Regions from separate parts of the Arthrobacter sp. CDRTa11 genome, predicted to be linked through region 3. Evidence: riboswitches for the same ligand, from Rfam matches in the RefSeq annotation. Region 3 holds a riboswitch; each other region holds the start of a gene.
What was found. A riboswitch is a leader RNA that binds a small molecule or an ion and turns the genes downstream of it on or off. The one in region 3 is predicted to bind cyclic di-AMP.

Region 1 (4,846 bases), 2.1 Mb from region 3:
TCGCGCGCAGTACCTTGGCCACCGCTGCCGCGTCCACTGACTCGTCAAAGTCGATGGTGGCAATAACGTTGGAGCGTTCGTCGGCCTTGGCCACATACGGGGAAGCGAAGTCGGAAGCCTCTGCCCACGTGTAAATGCGGCCGGCGGAATCGGCGGTCCGCTTGGAGGCGAAGTCGAGCCCTCCGTTGTCGTTGAGCCAGCGGACCTGCGCGTCCAGGGTCACGAGGGTGGAAAGCGACGGCGTGTTGTACGTCTGGTTGAGGCGCGAGTTGTCTACAGCGGTCTGCAGGTCCAGGAAGTCCGGGATCCAGCGGCCGCTGGCTTTGATGCGGGCGGCGCGTTCCAGCGCGGCGGGGGAGAAGAGGCCCAGCCACAAGCCGCCGTCGGAAGCGAAGTTCTTCTGGGGTGCGAAGTAGTACACGTCCGTCTCGGCCACGTCTACGTCGAGTCCGCCCGCTGCTGATGTTGCATCCACCAGCACAAGGGCGCCGTCGTCCGCACCTGCGACCCGCTTCACCGGCGCCACAACGCCAGTAGACGTTTCGTTCTGCGGCCAGGCGTAGACATCCACGCCGGCCTCCGCCGTTGCCTCAGGGCGCGTGCCGGGCTCTGACGTGATGATGGTGGAGGCCTCAAGGAACGGCGCCTTGTTGGTGGCGGACGCGAACTTGGAGCCGAATTCGCCAAACGAGAGGTGCTGGGCCTTGTTCTCCACCAGGCCAAAGCTGGCAACATCCCAGAAGGCCGTGGAGCCACCCACGCCCAGGACAACCTCATACCCCTCGGGGGCGCGGAAGAATTGGTTCAGGCCCTCACGGACAGAGCCCACCAGGTTCTTGACCGGGGCCTGACGGTGCGACGTACCAAGAATCGTGGTGGATGCAGCGGAAAGCGCCTCGATTTGTTCCGGCCTGACTTTTGAAGGTCCGGCACCGAACCGTCCGTCCTTTGGCAGGAGGTCGGCGGGAATAGTGATGCTGGTTTCGCTCACAGGGGCTCCAATTTCGGCGTGGACGCACTTCACGTCCGGGACGGTGGGGTGGCGGGCAGTCAGCAGTGACTGCAATTATGGACCTCCCTTATTCTGCCTGACAGCCAGATGCGGCGGGAACCGGACCGTCATAGTCCGGTCATTGAGACCTGCCCTGCGACCTCCGGTGAAAGGTGGCAGGGGAGTGCGGGAGACATGATGCGCAAGCTCCAGGGCAGCACTTGCGGAGGGCGCCAGGAGAATACCCGCCCTGAGAACTGACGCGAAATTGACCCTGACAGGGGGTGGCGAAATTATCCGGACAAACTCAAAATAGGCTAAGCTTTTCAACGGACTACGTCGCTGTGGGTGGGCGATACGGATGGGATTGCCCAAGGTACTGCGCTCGAGGGAGCTGAGCTGGATGACGGATCTGATCGATACTACGGAGATGTATCTTCGGACCATTTTGGAGCTTGAGGAAGAGAACATTGTCGCTCTTCGGGCCCGCATCGCTGAACGGCTGCGCCACTCCGGCCCCACGGTGTCCCAGACCATTGGGCGGATGGAGCGGGACGGCCTGGTGGTGGTCTCCGGAGATCGTCACCTGGAACTCACGACAATCGGCCGCAAGCGCGCCATCGAAGTCATGCGCAAGCACCGGCTCGCGGAACGGCTCCTTGCTGATGTGATTGGCCTGGATTGGGCATATGTCCATGACGAGGCCTGCCGCTGGGAACACGTGATGAGCGAACGGGTGGAGCGGCGCATCTATGAAATGCTGGACCACCCCACTGAATCCCCTTATGGCAACCCCATCCCCGGTCTGGCGGCCCTTGGTGGTGCAGAGCCCAGTGGGATCGCAGACGGTGTGATTAATCTCCTGGACGCGATGAAGGGTTACGGCCAGGGCTCCCAGGTGACTGTCAGCCGCCTTGCCGAGCCAATCCAGGTGGAGCCAGAGTTGCTGGTTCAACTCGACGAGGGCGGGATTCGGCCGGGAGCCTCCGTCTCCCTTGAGCGCGTCGGGGAGTACATTTCCGTCCGCGTGCCCGGGATAGAGGGGGCGCTGGAGTTGCCGCCGGAAGTAGCGGCCCACGTCTTTGTTTCTGTCGGCTGATTTAGCCTAATCGAGGGACAAATCCGGGGCCCGCGGCGGGGCCCCGTTGCCTTGTTGTGAGCGAGCACATAAAAGATAACGGAATTGTTACACGGGCTTTAATCGCCTATAGTTGATCCCCAAGCGTTGATACTAAAGCGTTACCTGATCTGGAGCCGAGCTCTGCCAGCGGATCAGGTGCACGAGTCACTTAACTGGCAGAGGCGGAGGAACCACAACCGGCAGCCGAAAGGCTGCCTTGGGGTGAAGTCCGTCAGCGGCAAGCCTCTTCCAGCGAAGGATCCTACGGGATATCTCTGTGCCGAAGCTTGCTTACGGCGGACCGGGTCTTTGAACTCTCTGACCCGAATCCGACAGCTAACTTCGCAGGCTACCCAGAGAGGAACCGTTCTTGACCATGCAAAATTCCAGGGGCCGCCGTCGCGCCGCCGGCCCGCCTTCGGCGCCCCGGGTTGCCGAGGTTCTTGCCGCGAACAGACCACGCGACCCCCAACGTGATGCGCGCCGCCGGCGTGGTCCGTTCCAGCAAATCAGCGATTTTGCCGCGGCCAGCGGCGTAGGGCAGAAGGCCGGGATTGCCCTCGCCGCCACCGGCCTGGTCCTCACGGTCACGGTTCCCGCAACCGGCCCCGTCATGGCCACCCCTGCTGTCGGCCAGACTGCAACCTCAGCCGCCTCAGTCTTGCCGCAACCTGAAATTTCCGCAGAGGCGGGTGCGCAGATCGACTTCAGCCGCTCCTCCGTGGTGACGCAGGGCGATCCGGATGGCAAGCTCAAGCAGCTGCTGAGCGCGCAGTCTGCGGGTTCAATCACCCGCGCCGCATCCGCCGGCAGCCTGGGTGCACCGCTGGCTTCACTCGTGACCGCCTCTCCGTTCGGTTACCGCGTCAGTCCCATTACCGGTGGTTCCGGCGACTTCCACCGCGGCCAGGATTATGTGGCCCAGTGCGGAACGTCGGTCCTGGCAGCCGCGAGCGGCACCGTGACCTTTGCCGGCTGGCATCCCTACGGCGGCGGCAACCGTGTTGTGGTGGACCATGGCAACGGCCTGGAGACCACGTACAACCACCTCTCCTCGTTCAACGTCCACGTGGGCCAAACCGTCACCAGGGGCGAAGTTGTGGCGCTCAGCGGCACCACCGGGGCTTCTACCGGCTGCCACCTTCACTTTGAGGTGCAGGTCAACGGAGAAGTCGTCGATCCCACCGGATGGCTTTAAGTGATGGAAAACTCTCAAATCGCTGTGACATGCCGTGACCTGAATGTGACATTCGCTCTAAACTGTTGTAACGTCTAAAGCGCGTCAACTTTTCCGAAGTTGACGCTCTTGAGTGGATTGCCTAGCTCTGCCACCGCTCAAGGTCCGTTCGCATGACATCGTCTGGCAGGGGCGGGGGAACCAATTTTGGTCTTCGATTTATGAAGGCCTTGGGGTTAAGTCGCAAAGCTTCCCAGGAAGCAGCGCGGCCGGGTGACTCCCATCCGAATCCGACAGCTCACCTCGCAGGCATTGGGAGAGGCTACCTTCGTGTCTTCACGCCATAATTCTGCGCGCCACCGTGCGCAAACGGTTCGTACCAACCCATTGGACTCCGTGTCCAAGGCTGTTAGTGCAAATGCCGGGACCGTAGGTCGCCAGGCTGCTGTCATTGCAGCCGCATCAGGCCTGATCCTGAGCATGGGGCTTCCGGCCAACGCCGCCGACACCACCGCGGGCATCTCCGCTTCCACGGAGTCTGGTTCCGCGCAGCCTGCACTTGCCGTTACGGCTGCACCCACCGCTACGGTGTCCTTCGAGCGTCCCGTGGTCAAGACCACGGCTGCTCCGAAGATCGAAACCGTGCGTCCGCAGTCTACTGAGACGGCCACGCGGGCATCCGGAGCAACGGCTACCACCGCCTCCAAGCTGACGGACACTGTCTCCTCTGCTGCGGCGTCGGGTCTGGCTGCAATTGCCTACACCGGAATCGGCAGCCCCTACGTCTGGGGCGGCACAACCCCCAACGGCTGGGACTGCTCCGGTTTCACCCAGTGGGTTTACGCCCAGGCAGGCATCAGCATTCCGCGTGTCAACGCCTGGACCGCGATGAAGCCCACCTCCACACCGTCTCCCGGTGACCTTGTCATGCAGAATGGCGGCGCCCACGTAGGCATTTACGTTGGCAACGGCATGATGATCAGCGCCTTGAACCCCTCACAGGGAACGCTGCTGCACTCTGTCGCCTCCACAGGCGGCGGATCGTACTACACCATGAGCTAGTTCCGCCTCCGGAACTGCTCCCACGGGTTCCGGAAGAACGATTCCTCCCCGGAAACACTTTTCGCTGAATCCCCGTTCGGGGCGTGCCGGCGTACCCCCAAGATGCCGGCGCGTCCAAAGCCCTTCGGTTGCCCATGTGGTCCTGAGGAAAACGAAAGAGAGAAATAATGACTACACGTGCAACTGTTGCACGGCACCGCGCCGAGGTTGTCAAGACCAACTCGCTGGCTGTCATTGCCAAGGCTGTCGGCGACAACGCCGGCGGCGTGGGCCGCCAGGCCGCAGTCATCGCTGCTGCCTCCGGCCTTGTTCTGACCAGTGGTATCGCGGCCAACGCTGCTGACACCAACGTTCAGCGTGAATCTGCTTCCACTTCCGCTCTCGGTGTCGAAGCTGCAGCTCCGGCAACCATTTCGGCGGCTTCCACCATCTCCATCTCCTACGAGAAGCCCGCGGTCACCACCACACCGGCTCCCGTCGTCGAGGCTCCTGAGCC
Region 2 (4,846 bases), 2.2 Mb from region 3:
TCCCGGAAAGCCGCCGGCCGCCCGCCCGGGCCCGGACCACCGTCCCTGGCCACTCCCGCGGAACGCCTACCGGGATCCTCTCGAGGAACCCGGCGGGATATAAGGAAACGCCGCTCCGGTCCCTTCACCGCCGTCCAGCTCGCTAGGGTGGGATTCACAGCTTGCGCACAGGAAGCCCATAGCGCGGGCCAACCCCGAGACCGGAGAGTTGTTCCATGGCCACTTCGCATTCCATGACCAACAATCTTCCCCAGCTCACCCACCCGGACGGCTCACCCATCCGCGCCCTCGTGGTGGATGACGAACCCAGCCTCTCCGAGCTTATGAGCATGGGACTGCGCATGGCCGGCTGGTCTGTTGCCGTCGCCGCGGACGGCCCGGAGGCCGTCAAACTCGCCAAGGAGTTCCGGCCGGACGTCCTGGTGCTGGACGTGATGCTGCCGGGGTTCGACGGCGTTGAGCTGCTCACCAGGATCCGCGCGTTCGCGCCGGTGGTGCCTGCGCTGTTCCTGACCGCCAAGGACGCTGTCCAGGACCGGATCCTTGGGCTGGCTGCCGGCGGGGATGACTACGTCACCAAACCCTTCAGTATGGAAGAAGTACTGCTCAGGCTGCACCGGCTGGTGCAGCGCTCCGGGGTTGCCGCGATGGACACCGCCGAACTGGTGGTGGGCGACCTTGTCCTGAACGTGGACACCCGCGAGGTGACGCGGGCCGGCGACGAACTCCACCTCACCGCCACACAGTTCGAGCTTCTCCGTTACCTCATGGAAAACCCCAGGCGGGTCATCAGCAAGGCCCAGATCCTTGACCGGGTGTGGGACTACGACTTCGGCGGGCAGGCCAACATTGTGGAGCTCTATATCTCCTACCTCCGCAAGAAGGTGGATGCGGTGCACCCGCCCATGATCCATACCGTGCGCGGGGCCGGTTACGTCATCAAGCCTGCGGACTAGGCGGTGTCCTTGCCCTCGCACTCATCCTCGTCCGCATCGGCAGCGGGACCGGCACCGGCACCGGCACCCAAGGATGACCGCAACTGGCTGAGGCCCGGCACCTGGCACCTGCGCACCCGGCTGGTTCTGCTGGCCATGGCCCTCCTGGTTGCCATCTGCGGTGCCGTGGGCCTGTTCACCTACGCGTCCATGGATTCATTCCTCACCCGCCAGCTCGATGACCAGCTCAGCCAGGCGGCGGAACGCTCCAACGCTCCCGGCAGGCCGCCGATGGGCGGCTTCAATGGCGGGCGTGATCCCCTTGACGCCCGGGGACAGAGCGTTGGCACCCTCAATGCCCGCATCCTCGGCGGGCAGGTCAACAGTGCCGGCTTCCTCGCCTCAGACACCACCCGCGCACCACTCTCCACCCGAGACAAAGAGGTCCTGCTGACCTTGGCACGCAACGGGGATCCGGTGGACCGGACGTTGTCCAACGGCAACTACAGGCTGGTGGCCGAGGAAACCTCGTTCGGCGATGTCCTGGTCACGGGACTCCCCCTGGCCGGCAAGGAAAGCACCCTGTCATCGCTGGTGTGGACCTTTGTCTTTGTGTCTCTGGGCGGCCTGGTGCTTATCGGACTGGCAGGAACTGTGCTGATCCGGCGCACCATGCAACCGCTGGAACAGCTCTCCGAAGTTGCCACCCGCGTTTCCCGGCTTCCCCTCGACGCCGGCGAGGTAGCCCTCGCGGTGCGGGTCCCGCCGTCGAACGCCAATCCCCGGACTGAAGTGGGCAGCGTCGGGCATGCCCTCAACCTCATGCTGGACAACGTAGCCCGGGCATTGGAGGCCAGGCAGCAGAGCGAAACCAAAGTGCGGCAGTTCGTCGCCGATGCCTCACATGAACTCCGCACCCCGTTGACAGCCATCCGCGGTTACACCGAACTGATGCGGATGACCGAGGACTTCACTCCGGACGGCCAGAAGTCGCTGGCCCGGGTGCAGAGCCAGTCCGAACGGATGACCACCCTGGTGGAGGACCTGCTCCTGCTCGCCAGGCTGGACGCAGGCCAGTCCCTGAAGCTTGCCGAGGTTGACCTCACGCAACTGGTCATCGAGACCGTCAGCGACGAGAAGGTCATCGCTCCTGCCCACAACTGGCACCTGGAACTCCCCGACGAGCCCGTGCTGGTCAACGGCGATGCGCCGCAGCTTCGCCAGGTGCTGGTGAACCTGCTTTCCAATGCCCGCAAGCACACGGCCCCCGGCACCACTGTTGTCACCGGGGTCACGACGTCGCCTGACGGCAGCGCCGTCGTAACGGTAACGGACGACGGCGGTGGCATCCCGACGGAGTTCCTGGACCAGGTTTTCTCCCGGTTCGCCCGCGCAGACGCGTCCCGTGCGGGCAACGCACCTGGATCAGGTCCCGCGGCTTCGGAAGGAACCAGCGGACTGGGCTTGGCGATAGTCCAGTCAATCGTGGAGGCGCACGGCGGAACGGTAACGGTGAGGTCACAACCGGGCTTCACCGAGTTCAGCTTGCGACTTCCCATCATTGCCCGCTAAGCGCAAGCCAACACACCGTCGTCGTGATCTCTGTTACCTAAATGTGACTTAAGCGGCAGTCTCCTGTACCGTCGATGGGGTGCGGTTCCCGTTCGGGCCGTATATTCCGGATGACGCCAAGCTCTGCCGCTTCCCGGATTCTTCTTGACCAGGCAGAGGCGGGGGACCCACAGTCCCGGGCAGTGAATGCCCTTGGGGTTAAGCCAGCACGTGATTTTCCGTGTGGCCGGATGCCCTCATCCGAACCCGACAGCTAACTCCGCAGGTGTGAGAGGCGATCCATCATGTCTGAATTCAAGGTAGAACCACGCCCTAAAACCGGGCAGTCCGAATCCCACGGCCGTCACAAGCTCCGCCTGACGGTGGCAGCCTGGCCCGCCGCCACCATGTCCAGGCTGGCAAAAATACCCTCCCTGGGCAAGCGCACAGCCGTTCTTGTCACCGCCGGTGCATTGCTGGTGGGAGTCGGCGCCGCCGGCCAGGCGTCCGAATCCATCACCCGGGTGTCGGCCGTCGAGTCCCAATCCGCCCCCGCCGCAGCTCCCGCTGACTCCGATTTGAGCGTCGAGAAGACCGAGGTCCAGGCGCCGCCCGCTCCCGCTCCCGCCCCTGCCGAGGTTGCTCCGCCGGCACCAGCGCCTGCCCCCGAGCCCGCACCGGCACCCGCCCCGGCGCCGGCCCCGGCGCCCGAGCCTGCTCCTGCGCCTGTTGTTGCCGTCAATGATCCCGCGGGAGCCCAGGCCTACGCGGCCAGCCAGCTGGGATCGTATGGCTGGGCACCTGACCAGATGCAGTGCCTCAAGACGCTCTGGACCAAGGAGTCCGACTGGACCACCACGGCGATGAACCCGAGCAGCGGGGCGTACGGCATTGTCCAGTCACTGCCCGCCGAGAAAATGGCGAGCGCCGGTGGAGATTACCTCACCAACTACCGCACGCAGATCAACTGGGGCCTGAACTACATCCAGGAGCGCTACCAGTCACCATGTGGTGCCCTGAACTTCCACCTGTCGAACAACTGGTACTAGGCAACCGGCAGGTTTTGGCCCGCTCAAAACAAGTGGCTTTCTGGTGACACCCAGGGCCGGGGCGGGATACTGGGACCATGAAATTCACCACCACCATCCTGGGCAGCGGCAACAAGGCGGCCATTGAGGTTCCGGAGGAAGTTGTCGGCGCGCTGGGCGCCGGCAGGAAGCCGCCGGTGGTGGTGACCATCAACGGCAAAAGCTACCGCAGCAGCATCGCCGTGATGGGCGGGCAGAACATGGTTGGAGTGAGCACCGCCAACCGGGAACTCACCGGGGTTTCGGCCGGCGACACCGTTGAGGTGGACGTTGAGCTGGACACGCAGCCCCGCGTCATCGAGGTTCCGGACGATCTTGCCGCCGCCCTCGCTGCCGAACCCGAGGCGCAGGCATTCTATGCCACGCTGAACTACAGCACCCAGCGGCGGTACGTTGAACCGCTGGCGGAGGCGAAGACGGCGGAAACCAGGGCCCGCCGGATAGCCAAGGTGGTGTCAGACCTCAAAGCCGGAAAGAAATGACCCTCGCGCCCGCTGCGTCTGTTTCCACGGCAACCGAAACGTCGCTGTAGTCGGAAATGTGCAGCACGCCGTCCGGCAGCGGACCGGTGTTCGGGCCCACCGCCACCGTGCGGATGCCCGCAGCCAGCCCGGCAGCAATTCCGGCAGGCGCATCCTCGAACACCAGGGCATCCGAAGGTTCCACTCCCAGGAGTCCGGCGGCCTGCAGGTAACCCTCAGGATGGGGCTTGCCCCTGGTCACCAGCTCGGCGGTAACGGCGGTGGCGGGCATGGCAAGGCCAGCGGCCTCCATGCGGATGTCCGCCAGGATACGGTCGGCCGAGGTCACCAGCGCCACGGCGTCGCCGGGAAGTATTCGCAGCAGCTCAGCGGCTCCGGGCAAAGCAACAATGCCTGCCGTCCGGACACGTTCGGCAGCGCCGAGTTCGGCGGTGAGGGCCACCACGTCGGCTCCCGCCGGGGCAAAACGCCGCACCGTGTCGCCCGCCTGGACGCCATGGGATGTGCGCAGGATCTCGGCAAAGTCCAGCCCGTAGCGGGCGGAAAACTCGCTCCACACCTGTTCCACAATGGCGGTCGAATCCACCAATGTTCCGTCCATGTCAAAGAGCACGGCGCGGCAGGTGAGGGTGCGGGTATCGGCAGGCGTGGGAATGGTCATGCCTCAATCCTGCCCCATATGCGTTCGGCGGCTAACCCGAACGCTAGCCGGCGATGCCGTACAGCCGGTCCCCCGCGTCTCCGAGCCCCGGGACGATATAGGACTTCTCGTTCAGCTTCTCGTCGATGG
Region 3 (4,846 bases):
GCCCGTGGACTCCGCCTAGCGGCCGCTTTAACCAACGGGACAATCCAGCCAACGGGCAACTCCAGCCAGCGGCTCAGTACCAGTTGTAAGCCACCGAATGGTTCCAGGCGCCGCACGGTGAACCATACCGGTCTGCAATATAGTTCAGCCCCCACTCCACCTGGGTCCTGTAGTTCGTGAGCCAGTCGCTCCCGGCAGTGGCATACTTTCCGGGCGGCAACGCCTGGGCAATGCCGTAGGCACCCGAATACGGGTTGGTGGCCGTGGTCAGCCAGTTGGATTCCTTCGTCCACAACCGCTCGAGGCACTGGAACTGGTCCTGGCCCCAGCCATAGGCCGGCAGCCTGGAGGAGGCATAGCTTTTGGCCCCGGCCGGATCGTTGACGGCGCCGCCCGGAACGGAAGGCACGACGACGGGCGGCGGGGCCGGCGTCTGGCTTGGCGGCGGCGCCGGGGCCGGGGCCGGCGCGGCGGGCGCGGGGGCCGCTGGACCGGCAGGAGGGAGTCCCGGATTAGCAGGACGCTGGGCGGCAGCGCGGGCTGCGGCTTTTGCCGCGTCCTCGGCCTGGCGGCGCGCCTGCTCCTCCGCCGCGGCACGTTTTGCCGCCTGGGCTGCCTCATAGGCGGCAAGCGCTGCCTGGCCCTGCCGGTATTCGCCTTCCACCGCCGCTGTTGTTCCTTTGAGGGAGGCCAACTGCGCCGTCAGTTCCTGGCTGTGCTGTTGGTGTTCAGCAATTTGCGCGGTCATCGCCTGCTGGGCTGCCTGCGCCGCTGCCAGCTTGGCCTTGGCCTCGTCCGCCAACCGTTCACGCTCGGCTTTGGCTGCCTGCTGCTGCTCGGACAGGGCGCGCGATGCCTTCTCTGCCGCTGCTGTTTTGTTCACGAGGGCGGCCGTCTTATCGCCCACGATCTGAACGATGTTGAGGCCGTGGATGCTGTTGGTCTGCAGCGCGTCCAGGGCCACGAAGAAGCCCATGTTGGTTCCGCCGGTCTTGTAGGACTGTACGGCCAGGGCTCCGATTTCCTTCTTGTACTGGCCGAGTTGGGCGTTTGCCTGATCAGTTTGTGTCGTCAGGACATCCATCCGTGACGTGGCTGCCGAAAGCGCAGCCTCGGCTACAGCGTAATCGGCGGCTGAGGTGACGGCTGCAGCACCCAGGGCTTCTGCCTGGCTTTGCAAACCGCCCAGCAGGTCATCGATCCTAGCTATCTCGGCAGCCTTGCCGGCTTCGCTCTGCTTGGCATTCTGCACGTCCTGCCAAGAGGGATATCCGTCCGGCGGAAGGTGGTCGTCGGCATGGGCAGGCAGCAGTGAAAGTGAGCTCACCAGGGCAAATGCCAGCACGCCGGCAACAGCGCGACGCTTCACCTTCACACCAAACCGGGACATAGTTTGTCAGCCTACCGGGCAATCGAGTGTGCGGAACGTCATAGCTTTCAACATCTTTACGAAGGCGTGACGTGGCCCTGGCTTTGTTGAGCTGCCATCCAGCATTCCGTGCTTCTCCATGGTCACCGTTGCGACAAGCAGTTCGTAACGGTAAAGCCAAGCCAACGCGCCGAAGAGTTACTACTTGTTACCGTAACGTGACAATACCCCGGAGCAGAAGGTAACCTCTTTCGGTGCCCCGGTTTCAGCCGGGACATTCCCATCAGTATGCCGAACCCTGCCGCTGACCGGGATCCAGTCGCTTTCCAACTGGCAGGGACGGGGGAACCACGCTTCCACGGCCTTCTCAGAAGAGGCCTTGGGGTTAAGTCGGTAACGCTCCGTCCCGCACGGGCGCGTTTCCGGCCGGGTGTCTCCGACCCGAACCCGACAGCTCACCTCGCAGGCATGGGAGAGGCGAATCACCGTGTCAAAAAACTCCACCACCGCCCGTCATCGCGCGACCCCCAGCCGATCAATTGCCCTCGAAGGCTTGTCAGCCACTGCCAAGTCAAATGCCATGAACATTGGAAGGTCCGGCATGGTTGTTGCTGCCGCATCGGGCCTCCTGTTCGGTATCGGGGCACCTGCCCAGGCCGGAACCCACGCGCCAGATAACGGCACTGCCAATGTTCAGGTCCAAGCACAGGCCGCAGCACCGGCCCCTGCAGCTGCAGCCCCGGCAGCAGCTGCAGCCACGGTCCACACAGTCGTTTCCGGCAACACCCTTGGTGCAATTTCCGCCCGTTACGGAGTAAGCCTTAACTCGGTCTTCTCGGCTAACGGCATGTCCATGGCAACCATCATCTACCCGGGCAACCAGATCAAGATCCCCGGCGCCGGAACGGCTGCGCCCGCACCGGCACCTGCCCCGGCACCCGCCCCCGCCGTCCGCGTTGCGGCAGCTTCGGCACCGGCACCCGCTCCCCTGGCTGTTTCCGGCTCCAAGGGCGCGGCCATCCTGGCTTCCGCCTACTCCCAGCTGGGCGTGACCCAGGACTGCACCGCCATGGTGGAGAAGGCACTGCGCTCCGTTGGTAAGAGTGTGGGCGACCTGGCCCCGGGTCAGTTCTTCCAGTACGGCAGCGTTGTGGGCACCCCCGCACCCGGTGACCTGGTCATCACTGCCGGCCACGTAGGCGTCTTCGCCGGCAACGGCCAGGTCGTCAGCGGCGGCGTGGACGGTTACAAGACCGAGGTTCACTCCCTCAGCTGGCTCTCCGGCGCTTCGTTCGTCCGAGTCGCGTAATCCTGCAAGGCAAGGCGGCGGGCGGGATATCTTCCCGCCCGCCGTTTTTGTCTGAGCACGTACTGGCGGCGAAGCCTAAAATAGATGCACCGGTTCATCGCTGCATCGTCGCAGCGGAGGCACAGTGGAAGGCAAGCGGTTATCGTGATCAGGAATCCGTTTGGGCATCACCAAAAGAGCGAGGAAAACCCCGGGAAGCAGAAGCACGGGCACCGCTCCTGGCTTCAGCGGGAGGACGCGGGTGTGAGCCACGGGCCGAGCAGCCTGTTTTTCATATCCCACGACTCTCCCTTGCCGCCGGCAGTGACGTGCATCCAGGGGCATGAGGTCCGGGAAGGGGAATCAACCTGCGACCACGGACACCCTGTCGGCTGATGGGCCACTGTCCGGGGCGGGTGTGCGGGCACGAACCGTAGCCCGCCCTGCAACGTCTGTCCCGGCCACATTGGGCTCGGCACGCGTCAGACGTGCTGGCGGAACCAAGCCAGTGTGTCGCCCCAGGCAGCCGAAGCCTGGGCCTGCTCGTAGCGGTTCCCCGTATCGTTGTGGAACGCATGGTCGACGCCGGGATAGACGGTCAGCTGGTGGCGGATGTTATGGGATTCCAGCGCGTCCCTAAGAGCCGGCATGGCACCGGTGATCCGTTGATCACGTTCGGCGTACACACCAAAGACCGCGGCCCTGATCGCGGACACCTTGTCCAGATCGGGAGCAGGTCCATAAAAGGCTGCGGTGGCCTTTAGCCCGGGGAATTCCGTTGCCGCCTGCCAGGTGATCCCGCCGCCAAAGCAGTAACCGTTCATGGCGATCCGCCCAGGATCCACGAAGTCCTGGGACTGCAGGTAGCTAAAAGCCGAAGCGAAGTCTGCGAGGTGCCGTTGCGCCCCGGCCCGCGTCAGCGCACCGGGAACGGCATCCGCGTTCAGGCTGGCGGTCCCTCCCTCGCGGCTCAGCAGATCAGGCGCCAAGGCCGCATAGCCCTCCAGCGCAAAACGGCGTGCCACGTCCTGGATATGCGGCACGAGCCCGCGGTTTTCATGGCAGATGAGCACTGCCGGTCCGGCTGCACCCGACTCCGGCCGGGCAAGATAAGCACTGATTTCGGTACCGCCGGAGGAGAACCGGACAGTCGCCGTCGTTAATCCTGGCACTCCCTCCGGCACGGACAGCGGGCTCTTCGCCCCGGGTACTGCACCGTCCGCGGCAGCAGCTGACCCGGTACCGGTTGCTGCGCTGGTCCCCTCGGGACTCGGCATGGGGTCGTTGCTGCCCGGCACCTCGTCCGGTGTGCAGCCGACCAGCAGCATCGCCGCGGACGCCGTTGCCATGCTTCCAGTAATAAACGCCACCCGCCGCGTGAACGTGCGTTGCGTCATGGCCCCGGCGCGGTAATCGTCGAAGAATTCCTCGATCAGATACTTCTCAAACTTGCCAAGTTCAATCATGACGGGCCTTCCTCGATCGTGCCGAATATCCTCCTCCGAACTCAGCCGCGGGGCAAGGGTACCAAGTTTCCCCAGACCCTTGCGGCCAGGCCGGCGCCTCTCCAAAATGAAGGCGTAAGCCACAACGAAGGGATTGCCATGGACGATGCAGATGCATTCCTGGCGGAGGTTATGCCCGCTCTGACGGCGGCCGACACAGCCCTGCACAACGGCGATGCCGGACCCCGCACGGCCCTTTGGTCCCGCACCGATCCCGTGACTCTTTTCGGTGCTGCCAGGACGGTTACCGGTGCGGACGAGGTGATCCCCTTCTTCGAGGTCCTGGCGGGCCGCTTTTCAAACTGCACCGCATTCGACTACGAAGTTACTGCCGCCGAGGTCAGCGGGGACCTGGCGTATGTCGTGGGCATCGAGCACACCACAGCATCGGTGGCAGGGGCGAATCCACTTCCCTACACCCTGCGGGTAACAACAATCTTCCGGCGCGAGGACGGCAAGTGGAAGATCGTGCTTCGCCACGGGGATGCGTTGCCGGAAGGCGATGTTGAACTCACGCGCACCCAACTGGGCCGCCTCAAGGGTGCAGACACGACGCCGGACACTGCCGGATAGCTGCCCTGTTCAGATTCCACGGAGTTCAGATTCCGCAGGGTGAGGTGCCGCAGGGGGTCAGGTGCCGCAGAAAGTCCGGTACGGGCCGAAGTCTTCCGGCGCGCCGGCAGC

Region 1: it holds a riboswitch for cyclic di-AMP, as region 3 does, so the genes downstream of both, F8G81_RS04690 (C40 family peptidase) here and F8G81_RS13995 (C40 family peptidase) in region 3, are expected to answer to the same signal.
Region 2: it holds a riboswitch for cyclic di-AMP, as region 3 does, so the genes downstream of both, F8G81_RS04105 (hypothetical protein) here and F8G81_RS13995 (C40 family peptidase) in region 3, are expected to answer to the same signal.

What each region holds. Positions count from the first base shown of each region.
Region 1 is NZ_CP044532.1:1,003,837-1,008,682, forward strand. Features, by position in the region: gene serC (phosphoserine transaminase) at 1-991, opposite strand, end outside; gene F8G81_RS04680 (metal-dependent transcriptional regulator) at 1,395-2,090, shown strand; cyclic di-AMP (ydaO/yuaA leader) riboswitch at 2,234-2,477, shown strand; gene F8G81_RS04685 (M23 family metallopeptidase) at 2,488-3,309, shown strand; cyclic di-AMP (ydaO/yuaA leader) riboswitch at 3,453-3,614, shown strand; gene F8G81_RS04690 (C40 family peptidase) at 3,685-4,350, shown strand; gene F8G81_RS04695 (NlpC/P60 family protein) at 4,518-4,846, shown strand, end outside.
Region 2 is NZ_CP044532.1:871,143-875,988, reverse strand. Features, by position in the region: gene F8G81_RS04115 (response regulator transcription factor) at 216-956, shown strand; gene F8G81_RS04110 (sensor histidine kinase) at 1,044-2,507, shown strand; cyclic di-AMP (ydaO/yuaA leader) riboswitch at 2,612-2,786, shown strand; gene F8G81_RS04105 (hypothetical protein) at 2,792-3,535, shown strand; gene F8G81_RS04100 (YdeI/OmpD-associated family protein) at 3,613-4,056, shown strand; gene F8G81_RS04095 (HAD-IA family hydrolase) at 4,037-4,717, opposite strand; gene upp (uracil phosphoribosyltransferase) at 4,761-4,846, opposite strand, start outside.
Region 3 is NZ_CP044532.1:3,112,458-3,117,303, forward strand. Features, by position in the region: gene F8G81_RS13985 (cupin domain-containing protein) at 1-19, shown strand, start outside; gene F8G81_RS13990 (lytic transglycosylase domain-containing protein) at 74-1,390, opposite strand; cyclic di-AMP (ydaO/yuaA leader) riboswitch at 1,649-1,853, shown strand; gene F8G81_RS13995 (C40 family peptidase) at 1,857-2,678, shown strand; gene F8G81_RS14000 (dienelactone hydrolase family protein) at 3,140-4,123, opposite strand; gene F8G81_RS14005 (YybH family protein) at 4,262-4,735, shown strand; gene F8G81_RS14010 (protein adenylyltransferase SelO) at 4,793-4,846, opposite strand, start outside.